One region of the Labrys sp. KB_33_2 genome, then DNA from elsewhere that is predicted to be linked to it. Evidence: riboswitches for the same ligand, from Rfam matches in the RefSeq annotation. Region 1 holds a riboswitch; the other holds the start of a gene.

Region 1 (9,820 bases):
CCAGGGCGGCATCCGCGAGGAGGAAATCGCCGCCGGCCTGGTGCTGGCCTGCTGCACCCGGCCGCTCGGCCGTGTCGAGATCGAGGCTTGAGATGACGATTGCCGCGCAGAACACCGTCGACGTCGACGCCGCCATCGTGCACTCCATCCTGGAGGCTTCTCGGGACGAAGGTCCGACACTGCCAGAAGAGCGAGCCCGCACCTTGATGCTGGCCTGGATCCTCAGCCGCGAAGACGGTGCGGACCTGGCCAGGGAAGCCGTCGATCTGAAAGTCCTGCTGCTCAAGGCCTCGATCCCGGACAATCCGCTGCTGCCGCATCTGAGCAGCCTGCTCGACGAGGTGCGCGATCATGTCGGTCGGCGACCAGGCCGGCGGCGTTTGCGGGCAGATGCCTAAGCCAGCCAGATATAGCAGAAGTTGGAGGGCGGACGACACATCCATAGGCGCGGGATCAAGGCGAAAAGCGCAATAATACCCTCCCCCTCCAGGGGAGGGTAAAGAATTGAGGCCTCGTTGCCTTGACCCAGCGCCTATGGATGTTCCGTCCGCCTCTTCCCTTCTCCACCATCCCCCAGCAATCCCAGACAGAAAACCGGCGCTTCCGGGATAGTTCACCTTGACCTCTCTTTTCTCAGCGCTATCATATAAGGATATCTTGATATCGTAATTCCGTTATAGGAGCTTGTGATGAGCGCTCCGGTCGAAGCCCTGTTCGCCGCGCCTGCCCCAACCGATCGGGGCGCGGAGATCCTCGCCGCCCTTACCGCCGCCGCGCGCGAGCGCATCCTGATCCTGGACGGCGCGATGGGCACGCAGATCCAGGGGCTCGGCTTCGAGGAGGACCATTTCCGGGGTGAGCGCTTCGTCGGCTGCGACTGCCATCTCAAGGGCAACAACGACCTTCTCACCCTCACCCAGCCTGCCGCGATCGAGGCGATTCATTACGCCTATGCCATGGCCGGCGCCGACATATTGGAGACGAACACCTTCTCCTCCACCTCCATCGCCCAGGCCGATTACGGCATGCAGGAGGCGGTCTACGATCTCAATCGCGATGGTGCGCGCCTCGCCCGCCGAGCCGCAATCAAGGCAGAGCAGCAGGACGGGCGCCGGCGCTTCGTCGCCGGCGCGCTTGGCCCAACCAATCGCACCGCCTCCATCTCGCCGGACGTCAACAATCCCGGCTATCGCGCCGTCAGCTTCGATGATCTGCGGATTGCCTATGCCGAGCAGATCCGCGGCCTCATCGACGGCGGCGCCGACATCATCCTGATCGAGACCATTTTCGACACGCTCAACGCCAAGGCCGCCATCTTCGCCTGCGAGGAAGTGTTTGGCGAAAAGGAAGTGCGCCTGCCCGTGATGATCTCGGGCACCATCACGGATCTCTCAGGCCGCACCCTCAGCGGGCAGACGCCGACGGCGTTCTGGCACTCGGTGCGGCATGCCCGTCCCTTCACCATCGGCCTCAATTGCGCGCTCGGTGCCAATGCGATGCGGGCGCATCTCGACGAGATCTCCACGGTCGCGGATACCTTCGTCTGCGCCTATCCCAATGCCGGCCTGCCCAACGAGTTCGGCCAGTATGACGAGAGCCCAGAGGCGATGGCGGCGCAGATCGAGGGCTTTGCCCGCGACGGCCTGGTCAATATCGTCGGCGGCTGCTGCGGCTCGACGCCGGAGCATATCCGCGCCATCGCCGAAGCGGTCGGCCGGCACGCGCCGCGCCCGATTCCCGAGATCGAACCCAAGATGAAGCTGTCGGGGCTCGAGCCCTTCACGCTCGACGCGACCATCCCCTTCGTGAATGTGGGCGAGCGCACCAACGTCACCGGCTCTGCCAAGTTTCGTAAGCTCATCACCGCCGGCGACTATGCGACCGCACTCGACATCGCCCGCGACCAGGTCGCCAATGGCGCCCAGATCATCGACATCAACATGGACGAGGGCCTGATCGATTCCGAAAAGGCCATGGTCGAGTTCCTCAACCTGATCGCCGCCGAGCCGGACATCGCCCGCGTGCCGGTTATGATCGATTCCTCGAAATTCTCAATCATCGAGGCCGGCCTGAAATGCGTGCAGGGCAAACCGCTGGTCAATTCGATCTCCATGAAGGAAGGCGAGGAAGCCTTTCTTCACCATGCCCGCCTGGTGCGGGCCTACGGCGCGGCCGTGGTGGTGATGGCCTTCGACGAACAGGGACAGGCCGATACGCTGGAACGCAAGGTCGCCATTTGCAGCCGAGCCTATAAGCTCTTGACGGAGCAGGCGGGCTTCCCGCCCGAGGATATCGTCTTCGATCCCAACATCTTCGCCGTCGCCACCGGCATCGAGGAACATAACGGCTATGGCGTCGCCTTCATCGAGGCGACGCGGCAGATCAGGACCACCCTGCCCCACGCCCATATTTCGGGCGGGGTATCCAATCTCTCCTTCTCGTTCCGCGGCAATGAGCCGGTGCGAGAGGCCATGCACGCCGTGTTCCTCTACCATGCCATCCAGGCCGGCATGGACATGGGCATCGTCAATGCCGGGCAACTCGCCGTCTATGAATCCATCGATCCGGACTTGCGCGAAGCCTGCGAGGATGTCGTGCTCAACCGGCCCTCGCGCGGGGAGCTGAACCCGACCGAACGCCTGCTCGAACTGGCCGAGCGTTTCCGTGGCGCCGCCGGCAAGGAAGCCAAGGAAAAGGATCTCGCCTGGCGTGAGTGGCCGGTCGAGCAGCGCATATCCCATGCGCTCGTCAATGGCATTACCGAGTTCATCGATGCCGATACCGAGGAGGCGCGTCTTGCGGCCGCACGTCCCCTGCACGTCATTGAAGGGCCACTGATGGCCGGCATGAACGTGGTTGGCGATCTCTTCGGTGCCGGCAAGATGTTCCTGCCGCAAGTGGTGAAGTCGGCTCGTGTGATGAAGCAGGCCGTCGCCAGCCTCCTGCCCTATATGGAGGCCGAGAAGCTTGCCAATGGCGGCACTGGCGAACGCCAGAGCGCCGGCAAGATTTTGATGGCGACCGTGAAGGGCGACGTACACGACATCGGCAAGAACATCGTCGGCGTCGTGCTCGCCTGCAACAATTACGAGATCATCGATCTCGGCGTGATGGTGCCGTCGGCAAAAATCCTCGAGGTGGCGCGTCAGGAGAAGGTCGACATCATCGGGCTGTCCGGCCTGATCACACCCTCGCTCGACGAAATGGTGCATGTCGCCGCCGAGATGGAACGCGAGGGCTTCGACATCCCCTTGCTGATCGGCGGCGCCACTACCAGCCGCGTCCATACTGCCGTGAAGGTGCATCCGCGCTATGACCGTGGCCAGGCCGTCTATGTGACGGATGCGAGCCGCGCCGTCGGCGTCGTCTCCAGCCTGCTGTCCCCCGCGAACAAGGCGGGCTATGTCGAAACCGTCCAGGCCGAATACGCCAAGGTCGCGGCGGCGCATGCCCGCAGCGAGGCCGACAAGCTGCGCCTGCCGCTCGCCAAGGCCAGGGCCAACGCCCACAAGGTGGATTGGACAGGCTTCACGGCACCGAAACCATCCTTCCTGGGAACACGGGTCTTCGAGAACTACGATCTCGCCGAGCTTTCGCGCTACATCGACTGGACGCCGTTCTTCCAGACCTGGGAACTGAAGGGGCGTTATCCCGCCATCCTGTCCGACGAGAAGCAGGGAGCGGCTGCACGCCAGCTTTTCGACGATGCCCAGGCCATGTTGGCACGCATCATCGCGGAGAAATGGTTCCGGCCAAAAGCCATAATCGGCTTCTGGCCGGCGAACGCCGTCAGCGACGATATACATTTGTATACGGATGAGAACCGCAGCCGGAAGCTCGCAAGCCTGCACACCCTGCGCCAGCAGCTCACCAAGCGCGACGGGCGGCCCAATGTAGCCCTCTCCGACTTCGTTGCCCCTGAAACGAGTGGCCAGGGCGACTATCTCGGCGGCTTCGTGGTCACGGCCGGCATGGAAGAGGACGAGATCGCCAAGCGCTTCGAACGCGCCAATGACGACTATGGCTCGATCATGGTCAAGGCTCTGGCCGACCGTTTCGCCGAGGCTTTCGCCGAACGCATGCATGAGCGCGTCCGCAAGGAGTTCTGGGGCTATGCGATCGACGAGAACCTGGCCCCCGACCAACTCATCGGCGAACCCTATCGCGGTATCCGCCCTGCCCCCGGCTATCCCGCCCAGCCCGACCATACCGAGAAGGGCACACTGTTCCACCTGCTCGACGCCGAAGAACGCATCGGCGTACGCCTGACCGAGAGCTATGCGATGTGGCCGGGCGCCTCGGTGTCCGGGCTCTATTTCGCCCATCCCGATGCCTATTACTTCGGGGTGTCGAAGATCGAGCAGGACCAGGTCGAGGATTACGCCGCCCGCAAGGGCATGACGGTGAACGAAGTCGAACGCTGGCTTTCGCCAGTGCTGAACTATGTGCCGCGAACGGCGGAGGCGGCGGAGTAGATTCCCGGGATCGCCGGCTTCCGGTCCGCGGATATGCACGGGGAACATGGAGGGTCGATCTCCAGATCGACCATCTTCCCTCTCCCTCACGTGCGACGCTTCCAAGATGGTCGATCTGGAGATCGACCCTCCAATCCCGCAAGGTGAGAGCCCCTCTGCCCACCGCTCACGCTCCCAGGATTGCCATTGATTTCCATTCACCACAGGATTAACTCTCTCCTCGTGGTGATTTGGCCGGCCGGCTTGCAGCCACGTTAAACAACTCGCTAAAGGGCCGCTGGATGCATTCCATCCGTGGACCTGTCGCATTGCTTTCCGGCTGGCCCAACGTCGATCGAGTGCAACATGCCTATCAAGATTCCGGATACCCTGCCCGCCTTCTCCACCCTGGTCAGCGAAGGGGTGCGGGTGATGACGGAAACTGCCGCCATCCGGCAAGATATCCGTCCGCTGCAGATAGGCCTGCTCAATCTGATGCCCAACAAGATCCGCACCGAGCTGCAGATGGCGCGCCTGGTCGGCGCCACTCCGCTGCAGGTCGAACTCTCGCTGGTGCGCGTCGGCGGCCACCGTGCCAAGAATACCTCCGAGGACCACCTGCTTGCCTTCTACGAAACCTGGGAAGAGGTGCGTGAGCGCAAATTCGACGGCTTCATCATCACCGGCGCGCCGGTGGAGACCCTGCCCTTCGAAGACGTGACCTATTGGAAGGAACTCGAGCAGATCCTCGACTGGACCACGACCAACGTGCATTCCACGCTGAACGTGTGCTGGGGCGCGATGGCGGCCATCTGGCATTTCCACCGCATTCCCAAATATGACCTGACCGAGAAGGCCTTTGGTGTCTACCAGCACCACAACCGCAAGCCTTCCTCGATCTATCTCAACGGCTTTTCAGACGACTTCCACATACCCGTCTCGCGTTGGACGGAGGTCCGCAGCGAAGATGTGCGCAAGAATGCCGAGTTGGAGATCTTGATGGATTCGGACGAAACCGGCGTGTGTCTCATTCACGAGCAAAAGGGCAACCGGCTCTATCTGTTCAACCATGTCGAATATGAATCGACCTCGCTGGCCGATGAGTATTTCCGCGACGTCGACTCGGGCGTGCCGATCAAGCTGCCGAAGAACTACTTCCCCTATGACGATCCATCCTTCCCGCCGCGCAATTTCTGGCGCAGCCACGCCCATCTTCTGTTCGGCAACTGGATCAACGAGATATACCAGACGACATCCTATGACCTGAGCGAAGTCGGCAGGGGGCGCTGAGATTCTCTCGGGTGCACGGGCGCCTAGGCGCGGATTGGAGGGTCGATCTCCAGATCGACCATCTTGGAAGCACCGTCGCGCAGGAAAGGAAGAAGGTCGATCTGCAGATCGACCCTCCAATCCGCGCTTATCCTGCTAAAAAAGTGCCCGCGCCCCCTCGGAAGCCCCTCAATCCTTGGCGCGATCCATGCGCATCAGCAACTGCTCGGTCTTGGCGTCTTCGATGCGGTTGTGCAGCCGGCCGGCCTCCTGCTGGTCCGTGCAAGGTCTTGATCGGCGTCACGCAGGTCTGGATCAGCATCACCGTGCCCATGGCCAGACAGGCCTTGATCCAGGCCGAGGCGGGTGGCAGTCGGCGCACCATCGCCAATCGCACCTTGATCGCGCTCGCCAATGGCTATCTGGATTTCGCCGCCGAGCATGGGGGACGCTGGCACGCCCTCTTCGACTTCCGCCTTCCGGACGGCCAGGACCTGCCGGAAGACCATTTGTGCCAGCAGGATGCACTCTTCCAGCATCTGGAAGCCCCGCTCGCCGTACTCCAGCCGGGTCTGCCTCTTTCCGAAAGATCTCTTCTCGCCCGCTCTCTCTTCTCGGCCGCCCATGGCATGGTGCTGCTCGGACTGGAGGGCAAGCTGGTGCAGTTGCCCCTGCCCTATCTGCGCGAACAGGTCGCCCTGGTGGTCAGCGCCATGGGCCGAGGCCTCGAAACACCTTGATGTGTGTTCGTGGATGCCAGCGCCCCCGGGAACCTTTTAGGGTTCCGCCACCTGTGCCTTGCCGAGAGCCGAGGTAATGGCCCAGCCGAAACCCGCCGGAATGCTATTGCGATGGTTCTTGCCCGGCACCACCAGCGAGCGGATGCTCAGGCCCGGAAAGCCGCGTTCTCGCAGGCGCGCCTCGAACGCCTTCATGCCGCCGACCATATCCTTGGTATAGCCGCGCCGTCCCGCATCGTAGCGGGAGACTTCGTCGCCACCGACATACATCAGGACCTCGGCCTTCAAGTCGCTGTTGGCCTTGGCATAATCGGCTTCGATCGCCAGGATGGCCTGATCGCCGAACCAGAAAGAGGGGCTGCCGAGCATATAGGTCGCGAACAGGTCGGGCTCCGTCAGCAGGATGCGCGTACCGAGCAGGCGCCATAGGAATGGCCCCAGTAAAGGCGCCGGCCGGGATCGGCCCGATACTGCCGCTCGACATAGGGGATCACGGTCTGGCGCAGATAGAGCTGATAAGCGCTCGCCCCGCCATAGGCGGTGTCTCCGGGCTTGAGGGCAACCGGCGTGTAGTCGCGCTTGCGGCTCACCTCCAGATTTTCGCCCTTCGCATAGGAAAGACCGACGATGATGGGATCCTCCCGCAGGCTCCCTTCGCCGTAGAGTGCCCTCACCTCACAGGCCAGCGGCCTGACAGCACGGCCGCCATCGGCCAGATAGAGAACGGGATAGAGCTTGGCCGCGGCCGCGTCATAGCCGGAGGGCAGGCTGACCTCGATGTCATAGGATCGGGCCGAGACGGGATCGGGCACGGATTGGGTGAGGATGCCGCCGGGATCGCATGAGCGCCATTTTCCGGCCTTGCCTTCGGCGGCTTCGATGGGAGCGCTCAGGCAGGCGGCGATGAGGGCGGCCAAAGCGAGCACGAGAGCAAAACGTGATCTTCCTGAATCACATTTTCTCTGCAACCCTTTGTTTTGACGTCGTTTCTCAGCCAAGTCGCCCCTCCGCTCGCCCGCGACGCTCATCCGCCGGCGAGTGCGGCGGTGATGGCCCAGGCAAAGCCCGGGGGAATGGTGGTGCGGTGGTTCTTGCCCGGCACCACCAGAGAGCGGATCGTCAGGCTTCGAAAACCGCGAGATTTCAAGATCTTCTCGAACGTCCTGACATCGCCGACCATATCCTGGGTATCGCCGCGCCGGCCTGGATCGTAGCGGCTGATCTCGTCGCCGCCGACATAGATCAGGACATGGGCCTTCAGGTCGCGGTTCGCCCTGGCGTAGTCGGCCTCCATCGTCAGGATGGCGTGGTCGGCGAACCACAAGGACGGGCTGCCGAGAATATAGGAACGGAAGAGGCCGGGTTCAGTCAGCAGTATCCGGGCTCCGAGAAGCCCGCCATAGGAATGGCCCCAGAACAGGCGTCTTCTGGGGTCGGTCCGATAAAGGCCCTCGATCACGGGCATGACGGTCTTGCCGAGATAGGCCTGAAAGGCCCCGGCTCCGCCATAACCAGGCTTGTCGGCAACCGGCGTGTAGTCGCGAGCCCGGCTTACCGCAAAGCCCTCGCCCTTGGCATAGGACAGGCCGACGAGGATAGGTTCTTCCGCCAGCTTGCCGTCGCGATGGAGCTTTCTGACCAGCCGGAGCGCCTCCTGGCGCCGCGACTCCTTCGACAGGCAGGTTGCGGACGCGGCAAGGTGGCCGCCATCGGCATAATACAGCACCGGATAGCGCTTGGCGGGATTGGCCTGGTAATCCGACGGCAAGGTGACCTCGACATCATAGGATCGGCCCGAGACGGGATCGGCGATGGAACGGATCTGGGTGCCGCCGAGATCGCAGCCCGTCGGGATGCCGTCCCTAGCCTCGGCTGACATCGCGCCGAGCACCACCAGGGCGGCGGCCATCCAAATTCTTGCGTGAAAAAACAATGACGCAATATCCAAAATTACAGTTCAAGCAATTGCTTAAGTCGTCATGAGGAGCTGGCCAGCTCGAACGCCGCGCATCGCCCGAAAACCGTTCCAGCCGCCAATCTACGGCTTCATATTGGACTTCACGGCCTCGACCAACTGCTTCATCGAGAAGGGCTTGGGCAGGAAGGCGAATTCCTCGCCCTCAGGCATGTTCTTGGCGAACGCCTCTTCGGCATAGCCGGAGACGAAGATGATCCGCGTCGTCGAATTGCGCTTGCGCATTTCCTTGAGCAGGGTCGGCCCATCCATTTCGGGCATCACCACGTCGGATACGACGAGATCGATCTCGTTCTCGCCTTCGTCGATGATCTGCAGGGCCTCGATGCCCGAGCCGGCTTCGATGACCTCGAAGCCACGGGCCGTCAGGGTGCGGGCAGAGAGCGCCCGCAGGGCCTCCTCGTCCTCGACCAGCAGGATGCGGCCGCGCCCGGTGAGATCGGGCATGTCCTTGGTCTTGGCCGGTGTCGACCCAGCCTGGCCCGGCGGGGTGTCGGCTTCGACGCTGGCTGCCTTTGCCAACTCGATCATACGCGGCAGGAAGATCTGGAAGATCGTGCCCTTGCCCTCCACCGAGTGGACGAGGATGGAGCCGCCGGTCTGCTTGACGATGCCGTAGACGGTGGAAAGCCCGAGGCCGGTGCCCTTGCCGACATCCTTGGTGGTGAAAAAGGGCTCGAAGATCTTGTCCAGGACGGCCGGCGGAATGCCGCTGCCATTGTCCTCGACCTCGACGGTGACATAGTCGGCCGGCGGCAATTCGCTGCGATCGAGGGCGCTCGCCTCCGAGATCGGCACATTGCGCGTACGGATGATCACCTTGCCGCCATCGGCCATGGCATCGCGCGCATTGACGGTGAGGTTCATCACCACCTGTTCGAACTGGTTGACGTCCACTTTCACCGGCCAGAGATCGCGGCCATGCACGACCTCCAGCGCGACTTTCTCGCCGAGCAGGCGCCGCAGCAGCATCGACAGGTCCGACATCGCGTCATTGAGGTTCAGCACCTGCGGGCGCAGGGTCTGCCGGCGCGAGAACGCAAGCAACTGGCGCACCAGATTGGCGGCGCGGTTGGCGTTGCTCTTGATCGCCATGATGTCCTGGAAAGCGGGATCGCCGGGCTTGTGGCTGCCGAGCAGGGAATCGGCCGCCAGCATGATCACCCCGAGCACATTGTTGAAATCGTGCGCTACGCCGCCGGCAAGCTGGCCGACCGCATTCATCTTCTGGCTCTGGGTGAACTGCTCCTGCAGCGTGCGCTGCTCGGTGGTGTCGATCATGTAGACGATCGCTGCTTCCTTCTCGTTCTCGCCGCGATCGACGGGCGCGAACCAGAAGCGGGCGGAGCGGCTGCCCTGTCCGGCCAGGGAAGCCTCGGCCG
Region 2 (9,820 bases), on a different contig from region 1:
TCCGCGATGCCCAAATGGAAGGCGCGATCGGCCTCGAAGGAGTCTTCGCCCTTGAGATATTCCTGCCGGTACCAGGCCAGGGCTTGATCGAGGTGCTCGATATCTCCGTCCCCAGCCGCTGCAGCGGCGGTGGCTGCAATCTCGCCTTCTATGATACGGCGAGCGGCGAGGAGGTCGAAGGCGCTCGGGCCGGCGTCACCGAGTTCCCCGGAGCGGGACGAGTTGCTGCAAACATAGCTGCCCGTGCCGGTCTTCACTTCAACGAAGCCAGAGATCTCCAGGGCGATCATCGCCTCGCGTACGACAGGCCGGCTGACGCCCAGTTTCCTGGCCAGATCCCGCTCCGCGGGCAGGCGCGTGCCAGGCGGCAATTCGCCCGAGCGGATGAGCCCGACGACCTGCTCGGCAATCTGCTGAAACAATCTCTGCGACGCCACGGCCTGAAACGGCATGGTTCTGTCTCGCCGGTCATTCTGCTCGCTTCGAGCCTATCACCGACAGCTCAACATTCAAGTGGCTAGGTGGCCTGACCACACGACCCGAAAGCGGATATTATCCGGCCCCATGCAGGGAGGCCCTATGCCGCCAGGCTCGAAACGGGATCGATGCCGAGTTGCCGCCTGAGTTCGACCCAGCCCTTGGGCGTGACCTGAACCGCCCGCGACTCCTTGGCTCGGCGCAGCCATCCCAGGCTGCACATCACGCTCAGCAGGTTGACGCCGAGAGGGCCGGCGAGATGATGGCTTCGTTCGGTCCAGTCGAGACATTGACGGGCGAGCCCACGTGCGGTGGGTTTCAGAGCGTCGACATCGAGGCCTATCGACCTGAACCAGGCGGCCCCATTGGCCGTGACGTGAAACTGCTTGTCGGCGGCAGCGACAAGGTAGCCGTGCTCGACCAGGCCCTGAGTCACGGCGACGCCGACCTGTCCCGCCAGATGGTCGTAGCAGCACCGGCAGTAGCGCAATTCGCGCGCCTTGCCGCTGATCGCCTTGCGCCGGACCGGCTGCTCCGGTCCGAGCAGGGAAAGGTGCTCCAGTGCTTCGGCGACGTGGCTGCCCGCCAGACGATAATAGCGGTGACGCCCCTCCGTCTCGACGGCAACGAGGCCACCCGACAGCAATTTGGCCAGGTGCGAACTTGCGGTCTGAGGCGCAATCCGTGCGGCATAGGCCAGTTCACCGGCCGGCAAAGCGCGGCCGTCGAGCAGGGCGGTCAGCATCAGCGCGCGAGCAGGATCGGCGATCAGCGACGCAGTGGCGGCAAAATCCGGGATTTCTGGCATGGTATCCTCGTTCTGGCGTGATTATGCACCAATCCGCCACGGCATGCTTCGATGCCGACCGAAACATCCGGCGGCCGATAGACAGCTTCTAGACCTTGGAGTCCGGTCTGGCGGCGCGCGCGGTATCGATGCTGCTGCGCGAGCGGGCCATGAGTTCGCGCAGCCAGCGATGGGCCGGGGCATGATGCGAGCGCTCGTGCCACAATTGATAGAAGGTCATCGCCGGGAAACGGATCGGCGAGGTGCGGATCGCCAGGGGGAGGAAAGCCGTGAAATACCGTGCGAAATGGCGGCTGGTCGTGAAGATGAGATCGGATTCGAGCAGCAGATAGGGCGCCATGCCGAAATAGGACAACGCCACCGTCCGCTCGCGGACAAGCCGCAGGCGGCTCAGATGGGTTTCGACCAGGCCGCGATGGGCGACTGAGTAGGACACCGGCACGATATGGGCCGCGGAGAGATAGTCGGCCTGGGTGATCGGGCCATGTGCCAGGCGATGCTGGGCGCCCATGACACAGACGACCTCGTCTTCCAGCAGCACCGAGCGGCGCAAATAATTGGGCGGCGATGGCCAGTTGCCGATCACGGTATCGATCTCCCCCTTGGCCAGGGCACTTTCGAAGTCGAAATCGGGGCCCAGCGCCCGGATGACGAGGCGTACATTCGGCGCCTCGCGCCGGGCGGCCGCGATGACATCGCCCAGAAAGATGGGCGCCAGGTAGTCGGGGGAAGCGATCGTGAAGCTGTGATTGCTCGCCGATATGTCGAAGGGTGCAGTGTCCTCCGCCAGGGCTTCGGCATCCATCAAGAGGGCCTGGATGCGGGGCAGGATCGTCAGGGCACGGTCCGTCGGCACCATCCCGCCGCGCCCGCGCATCAGCAGTTGATCGCCGAAATGCTCCCGCAACCGACCTAGGGCGAGGCTGACCGCGGGCTGCGACATCTCCAGGCGCACGGCCGTGCGCGAGACGCTGCGCTCGCTCATCAGGATGCAGAAGACGCGAAGCAGACTGAGATCCACCAGTGCATCTTTCTTCATTCATCCTCTCCCCTGTTCAGGGTGGGCGTCAGAGGTCCGCCTCATCGATGCTGACCCCTTATTATTCGATTTTCCTAATATTGATCATTCATCTCATCAAATTGACCTAATATGTGTCAAGGCGCATCCTTTTGCTCACGGGAATTCAGCGATCCCGCCGGAGAACAACGACAAATCCCGTGGAGCGGTGCCTTGATCGATCTGACGAGCTTCAATACGGCCAGCCGCGAGGCATTTACCGCCCGGCTGGGGCCGGTCTTCGAGAATTCCCGCTGGGTGGCGGAAGCCGTTTGGCAGCGCAGGCCGTTCGACAGCGTGGATAGCCTGCATGCTGCGATGATGGCCGTCGTCCGCGGCCAGGATGAGGCGAGCCTTGCGGCCTTCCTGAACGCCCATCCCGATCTTGCCGGTCGCGAGGCCAAGCAGGGGACGATGACGGCCGAGTCGGTGGAAGAGCAGGGAACGGCCGGGCTTGATCGGCTTTCTGCCTCTGAAGTCGCGGCCATGGACGAACTGAACGGTAAATATCGCGCACGTCATGGCTTCCCGTTCATCATATGCGTGCGTCACTACACCAGGCTCGGCATCTTCGCGGAATTCCGCCACCGGCTCCTGCGCCGCAGCGACGAGGAGTGCCGCGAGGCCCTGCGCCAGATCGCGTTCATCAGCCGCTACCGGCTGGATGCCTTGCTCCATCACGAGGCCAGGCAGGCCGTGGCGCCTGCGGCCTGACGATCAGACTTCACCCTCCACCGCAGGTGCCGGGTGACAAGCGGTTCCGTCCCTGGACGAACCCGACAAGCGCACCGCTACCGGCATGAAGGCGGCTTGCGCAATGACGCAGACGGCGGGTTGCATCTCTCCGTTGCGAGGCCGGTCAATGAAAAAGACATAAGGGAGAAAACCATGACCGCAAATGCGATGACCGAGCCGGGAGGAGCACTCACGGATACGGCTGCTCCGCAACTGGAAGCGCTCTACAAGAAAGTGACCTGGCGCCTGCTGCCTTTCCTGATGTTCCTATGGGTGCTGGCATGGATCGACCGGGTCAATGTCGGTTTTGCCAAGCTGACCATGCTCCAGGACCTGCAGTTCAGCGAAACGGTCTACGGCCTGGGCGCGGGCGTGTTCTTCCTGGGCTACTTCTTCTTCGAAGTTCCGAGCAACATGCTGCTCGAACGGATCGGCGCCAAGCGAACCCTCGCCCGCATCACCATCGGCTGGGGCATCATCTGCATCCTGATGATGTTCGTCTCCGCGCCCTGGCAGTTCTACACGCTACGATTCCTGCTCGGCGTGTTCGAGGCCGGCTTCTATCCCGGCGTCATTCTCTACCTCACCTACTGGTTCCCATCCCTGCGCCGCGCCAAGGCCTTTGGCCTGTTCATGTCGGCCTCGGCATTGGCGGGCGTCGTGGGCGGGCCGATGGCGGGCACCATCATGACCCAGCTCGGCGGCGCGAATGGTTGGGCGGGCTGGCAGTGGGTGTTCCTGCTGGAAGGCGTCCCCTCGGTCCTGGCCGGCCTTGCCACCCTCTATTATCTGACCGACAAGCCCGACCATGCCCATTGGCTGACAGCGGATGAACGCGGGCTGCTGCTTAGCGATCTCGAGCGCGACCGCAAGGCGCTCGGGCATCGCGAGCACAATGTGCTGCAGTCATTGAAGAACCCGATCGTGTGGAAGTTCATCGCCATCTTCTTCTGCATCATCATGGCCAATTCCGCGCTGACCTTCTTCGGTCCCACCATCGTACGGGAGGTCGGCTTCACCAGCCCGGCCACGGTGGGCTGGATCATGGCGGCGATCTATGCCTGCGGAGCCGTCGGCATGATCTCCAACGGCATCCATTCCGACCGTGCCAATGAAGTGCGCTATCACTGCGGCCTGGCCGCTCTGGCCGGAGCGATCGGCCTCACCATCCTCGGTTTCGCCGTACCCGGCAGCGCGCCGCTTGCCCTAGGGGCGCTCGCCCTGGCGGTGGTCGGCACCATGTCGGCGATCCCGGTGTTCTGGCAGATGCCGAACCATTTCTTGGCCGGCTCGGCGGCCGCCGTCGGCATCGCCCTGATCAACTCGGTTGCCAATCTCGCAGGCTTCGGCGCGCCCTATCTGATGGGCTATCTCAGGGATGCCGGCGCCATGTCGACGGGCCTTTGGATCGTCGCCGCCGTGGAGGCCACCACCTTCCTTCTGATCGTCAAATTCGTCGTCTCCTTCGAGCGACGGGCGAAGCCGGCCTGACGCAACCATATCCGCAAACGAACAAAAGGGCGGCCCGCCGGGTCGCTCTTTCTCGTTACGACACCTCCGGCGAGAACATCCCGCCTGGGTTCACTTGCGTCTGGCCTGAGGTTTCAGCTCGATGAATTCGACCGAGCCATTCTTGAATTTTCGTGCAGCTCCTTCGCAGACACCTGCACCATATTGTCGTGAGGTCGAGGTGAATTCCTCATTACCAGTGACATTGGCAAGGGGGCGATTGCGCAGCGCCACCATCGCCCGCTCGAATTTGTCCCTCTTACTGGGGCGGATCTGAAATTGGGCAGGGCAGTCACGCACCACCTTGAAGGAGAATGCGGCCGCCCCGATTTCCTCGCAGCTGAAACCACCGAAGCAGTCCATGGCCCGCGCTTGCGGGGCATGAAATGTCAGAACCGAAACGCCAGCAGCAACGGCGATGACAAATTGCTTCAAGGTGCGAGACCCCAGCTAGAGGAAAAGCTTCATTTGAAATGCTTGGATAGTTTCAGCGCCTGGCCCTGATAGTTCGAATTGAGGCCGGAGCCGTATAGGATCTGGGGGCGTTCGAGCATGCGCTCATAGATCAGGCGCCCGACGATCTGGCCGTCCTCGACGATGAAGGGCACCTCGCGCGAGCGCACTTCCAGCACGGCCCTGGCCGCCTCCATGCCATCGGGCGAATAGCCGAAGCCGGGATCGAAGAAGCCGGCATAATGCACGCGGAACTCGCCCACGAGCGGGTCGAACGGCACCATTTCGGCCGCGAATTCCGGTGGCACATGCACGGCTTCCTTGGACGCCAGGATGTAGAACTCGTCCGGGTCGAGGATCATGTCGTTCTTGCCGCGATGCGGGATGGGCTCCCAGAAATCGAGCAGATCGCAGGCCGCCCGCTTGTCGACATCAACAACGGCGGTGTGGCGCTTGGCGCGGTAGCCGACGATACCGTCGCCGAAGCCGGTGAGGTCGACGGAGACGGCGACACCGCCGGCGATGTCCGGGTCGGGCGACGAAACCAGGCCCATGCGGCGCTGCAATTCGCGCAAGGAGGCATCGTCGATGCGGGCTTCGCCACGGCGGAAGCGGATCTGGCTCAGGCGCGATCCCGTCCGCACCAGCACCGGGAAGGTGCGCGGTCCGATTTCAGCATAGAGCGGCCCGTCATAACCCGCCTCGACCTGGTCGAAGGCGCGGGCATGGTCGGTGATGACACGGGTGAAGACGTCGAGGCGACCGGTCGAGCTCTTGGGATTGGTGGAAGCGAGAACGCCATCCGGCATTTGCAGGCTTTCGAGCAGGGGCACGATATAGACGCAGCCCGTCTCCAGCACGGCGCCCTTGGTCAGGTCGATCTCATGCAAGGCGAGGTCCCTGATGCGCTCGGCCACGGTGTTGCGCGGCCCCGGCAGGAAGCTCGCCCGCATGCGGTAGGCCTTGGCGCCGAGGCGCAGATCGAGACTGGCGGGCTGAATCTGATCCGAAGCCAGAGGTTGTTCGATGCGGACGGCTCCCGTCTCGACCAGGCCAGCAATCGCCTGGGAGGGCAGGATGCCAAAAGTGTGCAGAAGGCCTGGGGAATGCGGGATGTTCGGGGAGGGCATGGCTCTCGCTTTTTTCTGCCAGCTTATTGCGGTTCCTGGTCTTGCTAGACGAAACCATCCATTGACGCCATCCGGGAGTAGGGCTACTCAACAGTCTTCGTCGTGGTGGATTTGGGCCGGCCGGCTTGCAGCCACGTAAAACAACTCGCTAAAGGGCCGTGGGAAAGAGCGCTGGCGCTCGACTTGCGGCTATCGGGATTGCCGCAGATGACCAAACCTTTGACTTCAGCACCTTCCACCCGGGAATTGCGCCCGGCCACCCGGCTCGTGCATGCCGGCACGCTGCGCTCGCAATATGCGGAGACGTCGGAGGCGCTGTTCCTCACCCAGGGATTTGTCTACGAGAGTGCCGAACAGGCGGAGGCCCGCTTCAAGGGCGAGGATGTCGGCTTCATCTATAGCCGCTTTTCCAATCCCACCGTGGCGATGTTCGAGCAGCGCATGGCGGAACTGGAGGGAGCCGAGGCAGCTCGCGCCACCGCCTCGGGCATGGCCGCCGTCACCGCGACCCTGATCGGCCAGCTCAAGACCGGCGACCACGTCGTCGCCGCCAAGGCGCTGTTCGGCTCATGCCGCTATGTCATCGAGGAACTGCTGCCGCGCTTCGGCGTCACCTCCACCCTGGTCGACGGCACCGAGCTTGCCCAATGGCAGGCGGCGGTGCGGCCGGAGACGAAGGTGTTCTTCCTTGAAAGCCCGACCAATCCCACGCTCGAGATTCTCGACATCGCCGCCATAGCCAAGATCGCCAAGAGCGCCGGCGCCACGCTGGTGGTGGATAATGTCTTCGCGACGCCGCTGCTGCAGAGCCCGCTCGAACTCGGTGCCGATTGCGTGGTCTATTCGGCCACCAAGCATATTGACGGGCAGGGCCGCTGTCTGGCCGGCGTGATCCTGGCATCCGAGAAGTTCATCAACGACCATATCCAAACCTATTTGCGCCAGACCGGTCCCTCGATCTCGCCTTTCAATGCCTGGGTGATGCTCAAGGGCCTGGAGACTCTGGAACTCAGGGTCGAACGCCAGATCGCCAATGCGGTAAAGGTTGCCGATGCCCTGGGGAACCACAAGGCAGTCGAGCGCGTGATCTATCCCTTCCGCGACGATCATCCGCAGGTGGAACTCGCACGCCGCCAGATGAAGGCGGGCGGCACGCTGGTGACCTTCGAGGTGAAGGGCGGCAAGAGCGCGGCGTTCAAGGTTGCCAATGCGCTGAAGATCACCCGCATCTCCAACAATCTCGGCGACACCAAGAGCCTGATCACCCATCCTTCGACCACCACCCATCAGCGCTTCGAGGAAGACGCGCGCCTGGGCATGGGTATCCGCCAGGGCATGCTGCGCTTCTCGGCCGGCATCGAGAGCTCCGATGACCTGATCGCCGATTTCACGCAGGCGCTCGACAAGGCACTGTAATCGGGAGGCTGGTCCTCGGACCAGCCAGGAAATACCGCGCTCCCTGGAGGAGTCCGGGCTGGTCTGAAGACCGGCCCCCGAATTGAACTTTGGCGCGGTCGCCCCAAAGCGTTATCATGCTGGTACTTAAACCGGCATGGGTGCGGGCAGAGCGATGGGGATCTTCGCGACGCTGAAAGCCATGGTCGAGCGGGACGGCCGCGCCGTACTCGTCACCATCATGGACGCGCGTGGCTCGAGCCCGCGCGAGGCGGGCACGCGCATGGCCGTGCGGGCGGACGGGGCTTTTTCCGGCACGGTCGGGGGCGGTACCCTGGAATGGCAGGTGCTGGCGGAAGCTCAGGCTCTCCTCTCCGCCGGGGAGGGTCGCCGTCTACGTTCCATGGACAAGGCTCTGGGCCCTGATCTCGGCCAGTGCTGTGGTGGCCGGGTCGGCCTGATGCTGGAACGCCTGGAACGAGACGATCTCGTCTGGCTGAGCGAACTTGCGGCGCCATCGGTCAATAGGGGACATGTCCTCATCGGTATGCCGCAGGACCGGGGCGGTTTCATGCGTCGCCCGGCTACGGATGCCGAGGCGCAAGGGCTGCCCGCGGAAGCGGCCAGCCGTTTTCTGCCGGATGGGCGCCTGCTCGAAAGACTGGAGCCCGCCAACCCTTCTCTCTATCTGTTCGGAGCCGGCCATGTCGGTAGGGCGTTGATCCTGGCGTTGGCGCCTCTGCCGATCGATGTGGTCTGGTGCGATGCTCGGCCCGATGCCTTCCCGAGCCACGTGCCTCAGAATGTCGTGCTCCGCCGCGATGCGGAGCCCGGGCGGATCCTGGCCGGCGCGCCCGATCGTGCACGCATCGTCGTCATGACGCATAGCCATGCGCTCGATCTTGCCATCGTTTCGACGGCCTTGGCAGCGGACCGCTTTGCCTATGTCGGTGTGATCGGCTCCCAGACCAAGCGAGCCCGCTTCCTCTCGCAATTGCGGCAAGCGGGCCTGACAGAGCGCCTGATCGAGGGCATGATCTGCCCGATCGGGGTGCCCGGCATCGAGGGCAAGGAGCCGGCAGTCATAGCGGCTTCCGTCGTGGCCCAGATCTTGCAGTTACCCCGTCAGGCCGGCAGCCAGATGCCGGTCCTGAAAGACGGCCGGCGGCAGGCCTAGAGCAAAGCGCGTTCACGCTTGAACGCGTGTTTGCCCTAGCGTCTCTGCTTCGATGCGTCTTTGCGATTCTTGGTGATTCCACTCAATCGCAAAACGCTTCGGTCCTGGTACGTCGCTGAGTTGGGGAAAAGCTGCGTCACCATGCCTGAACTCTTCGCATCTGCTCTATTTGCGCCTATGGATTGGGCACGTCCATGAATGTGGCAGCAATGGCAGACGCTCACACGCCCCTGATCGAAGCGAGGGGTATCGTCAAGATCTTCGGTGCGCTGAGAGCGAATGACGGTATCGATCTCAAGATCATGCCGCATGAAATTCACGCCTTGTTGGGCGAGAACGGCGCCGGCAAGTCGACCTTCGTCAAGATTCTCTATGGCCTGCTGCAGCCGAACGAGGGACAGCTCTACTGGCAAGGCGAGCCGATCCAGCTGCCGCGCCCGGCTGCTGCCCGTGCGATGGGCATCGGCATGGTGTTCCAGCATTTCTCGTTGTTCGACAATCTCAGCGTGGCCGAGAATGTCGCCCTGGCGCAGCCGCCGGGTACGAAACTGCGGGATGTCGAGGAGGGCATCGCGGCAGTATCAGCCGCCTATGGGCTGCCGCTCGAGCCGCGCCGGCCGGTGCATACGCTCTCGGTGGGGGAGAGACAGCGCATCGAGATCGTGCGCTGTCTGATGCAGAATCCCAAGCTCCTCATTCTCGATGAGCCGACCTCGGTGCTGACACCGCAGGAGGCCGACCAGCTCTTCCTCACCCTTGAACGCATCACCGGCGAGGGCAGGGCGGTGCTCTATATCTCCCACCGGCTGGAAGAGGTGAAGCGCCTATGCCAAACGGCGACCGTGCTGCGTCATGGCAAGCTGGTGGCGACCTGCGATCCGCGCCGGGAAACTGCCGCCAGTCTTGCTCGCATGATGGTGGGCGCTGACGTCGCCATGGTCGAGCATGGTCGCCTGGCCAATCGGGACGGGCCCGTACGTCTCGCGCTGAAGGGGTTGAATCTACCGGCCGAAGACCTGCATGGCACCGCGCTGAAGGATCTCACGCTGAATGCCCGGGGCGGCGAGATTCTCGCCATT

The links. A riboswitch is a leader RNA that binds a small molecule or an ion and turns the genes downstream of it on or off. The one in region 1 is predicted to bind S-adenosylmethionine.
Region 2: another riboswitch for S-adenosylmethionine. It lies ahead of AB4037_RS18275 (O-succinylhomoserine sulfhydrylase); the one in region 1 lies ahead of metA (homoserine O-acetyltransferase MetA).

Annotation. Positions count from the first base shown of each region.
Region 1 is NZ_JBFREW010000016.1:53,881-63,700, reverse strand. Features, by position in the region: gene AB4037_RS25930 (2Fe-2S iron-sulfur cluster-binding protein) at 1-91, shown strand, start outside; gene AB4037_RS25925 (hypothetical protein) at 93-398, shown strand; gene metH (methionine synthase) at 690-4,475, shown strand; SAM riboswitch at 4,688-4,765, shown strand; gene metA (homoserine O-acetyltransferase MetA) at 4,821-5,744, shown strand; gene AB4037_RS25910 (TetR-like C-terminal domain-containing protein) at 6,014-6,463, shown strand; gene AB4037_RS25905 (hypothetical protein) at 6,500-6,832, opposite strand; gene AB4037_RS25900 (alpha/beta hydrolase) at 6,859-7,389, opposite strand; gene AB4037_RS25895 (alpha/beta hydrolase) at 7,488-8,372, opposite strand; gene cckA (cell cycle histidine kinase CckA) at 8,502-9,820, opposite strand, start outside.
Region 2 is NZ_JBFREW010000010.1:92,445-102,264, reverse strand. Features, by position in the region: gene AB4037_RS18310 (FadR/GntR family transcriptional regulator) at 1-452, opposite strand, end outside; gene AB4037_RS18305 (ArsR/SmtB family transcription factor) at 578-1,285, opposite strand; gene AB4037_RS18300 (LysR family transcriptional regulator) at 1,374-2,324, opposite strand; gene uraD (2-oxo-4-hydroxy-4-carboxy-5-ureidoimidazoline decarboxylase) at 2,517-3,056, shown strand; gene AB4037_RS18290 (MFS transporter) at 3,231-4,568, shown strand; gene AB4037_RS18285 (hypothetical protein) at 4,659-5,021, opposite strand; gene AB4037_RS18280 (2'-deoxycytidine 5'-triphosphate deaminase) at 5,051-6,169, opposite strand; SAM riboswitch at 6,262-6,341, shown strand; gene AB4037_RS18275 (O-succinylhomoserine sulfhydrylase) at 6,377-7,585, shown strand; gene xdhC (xanthine dehydrogenase accessory protein XdhC) at 7,740-8,741, shown strand; gene AB4037_RS18265 (ABC transporter ATP-binding protein) at 8,951-9,820, shown strand, end outside.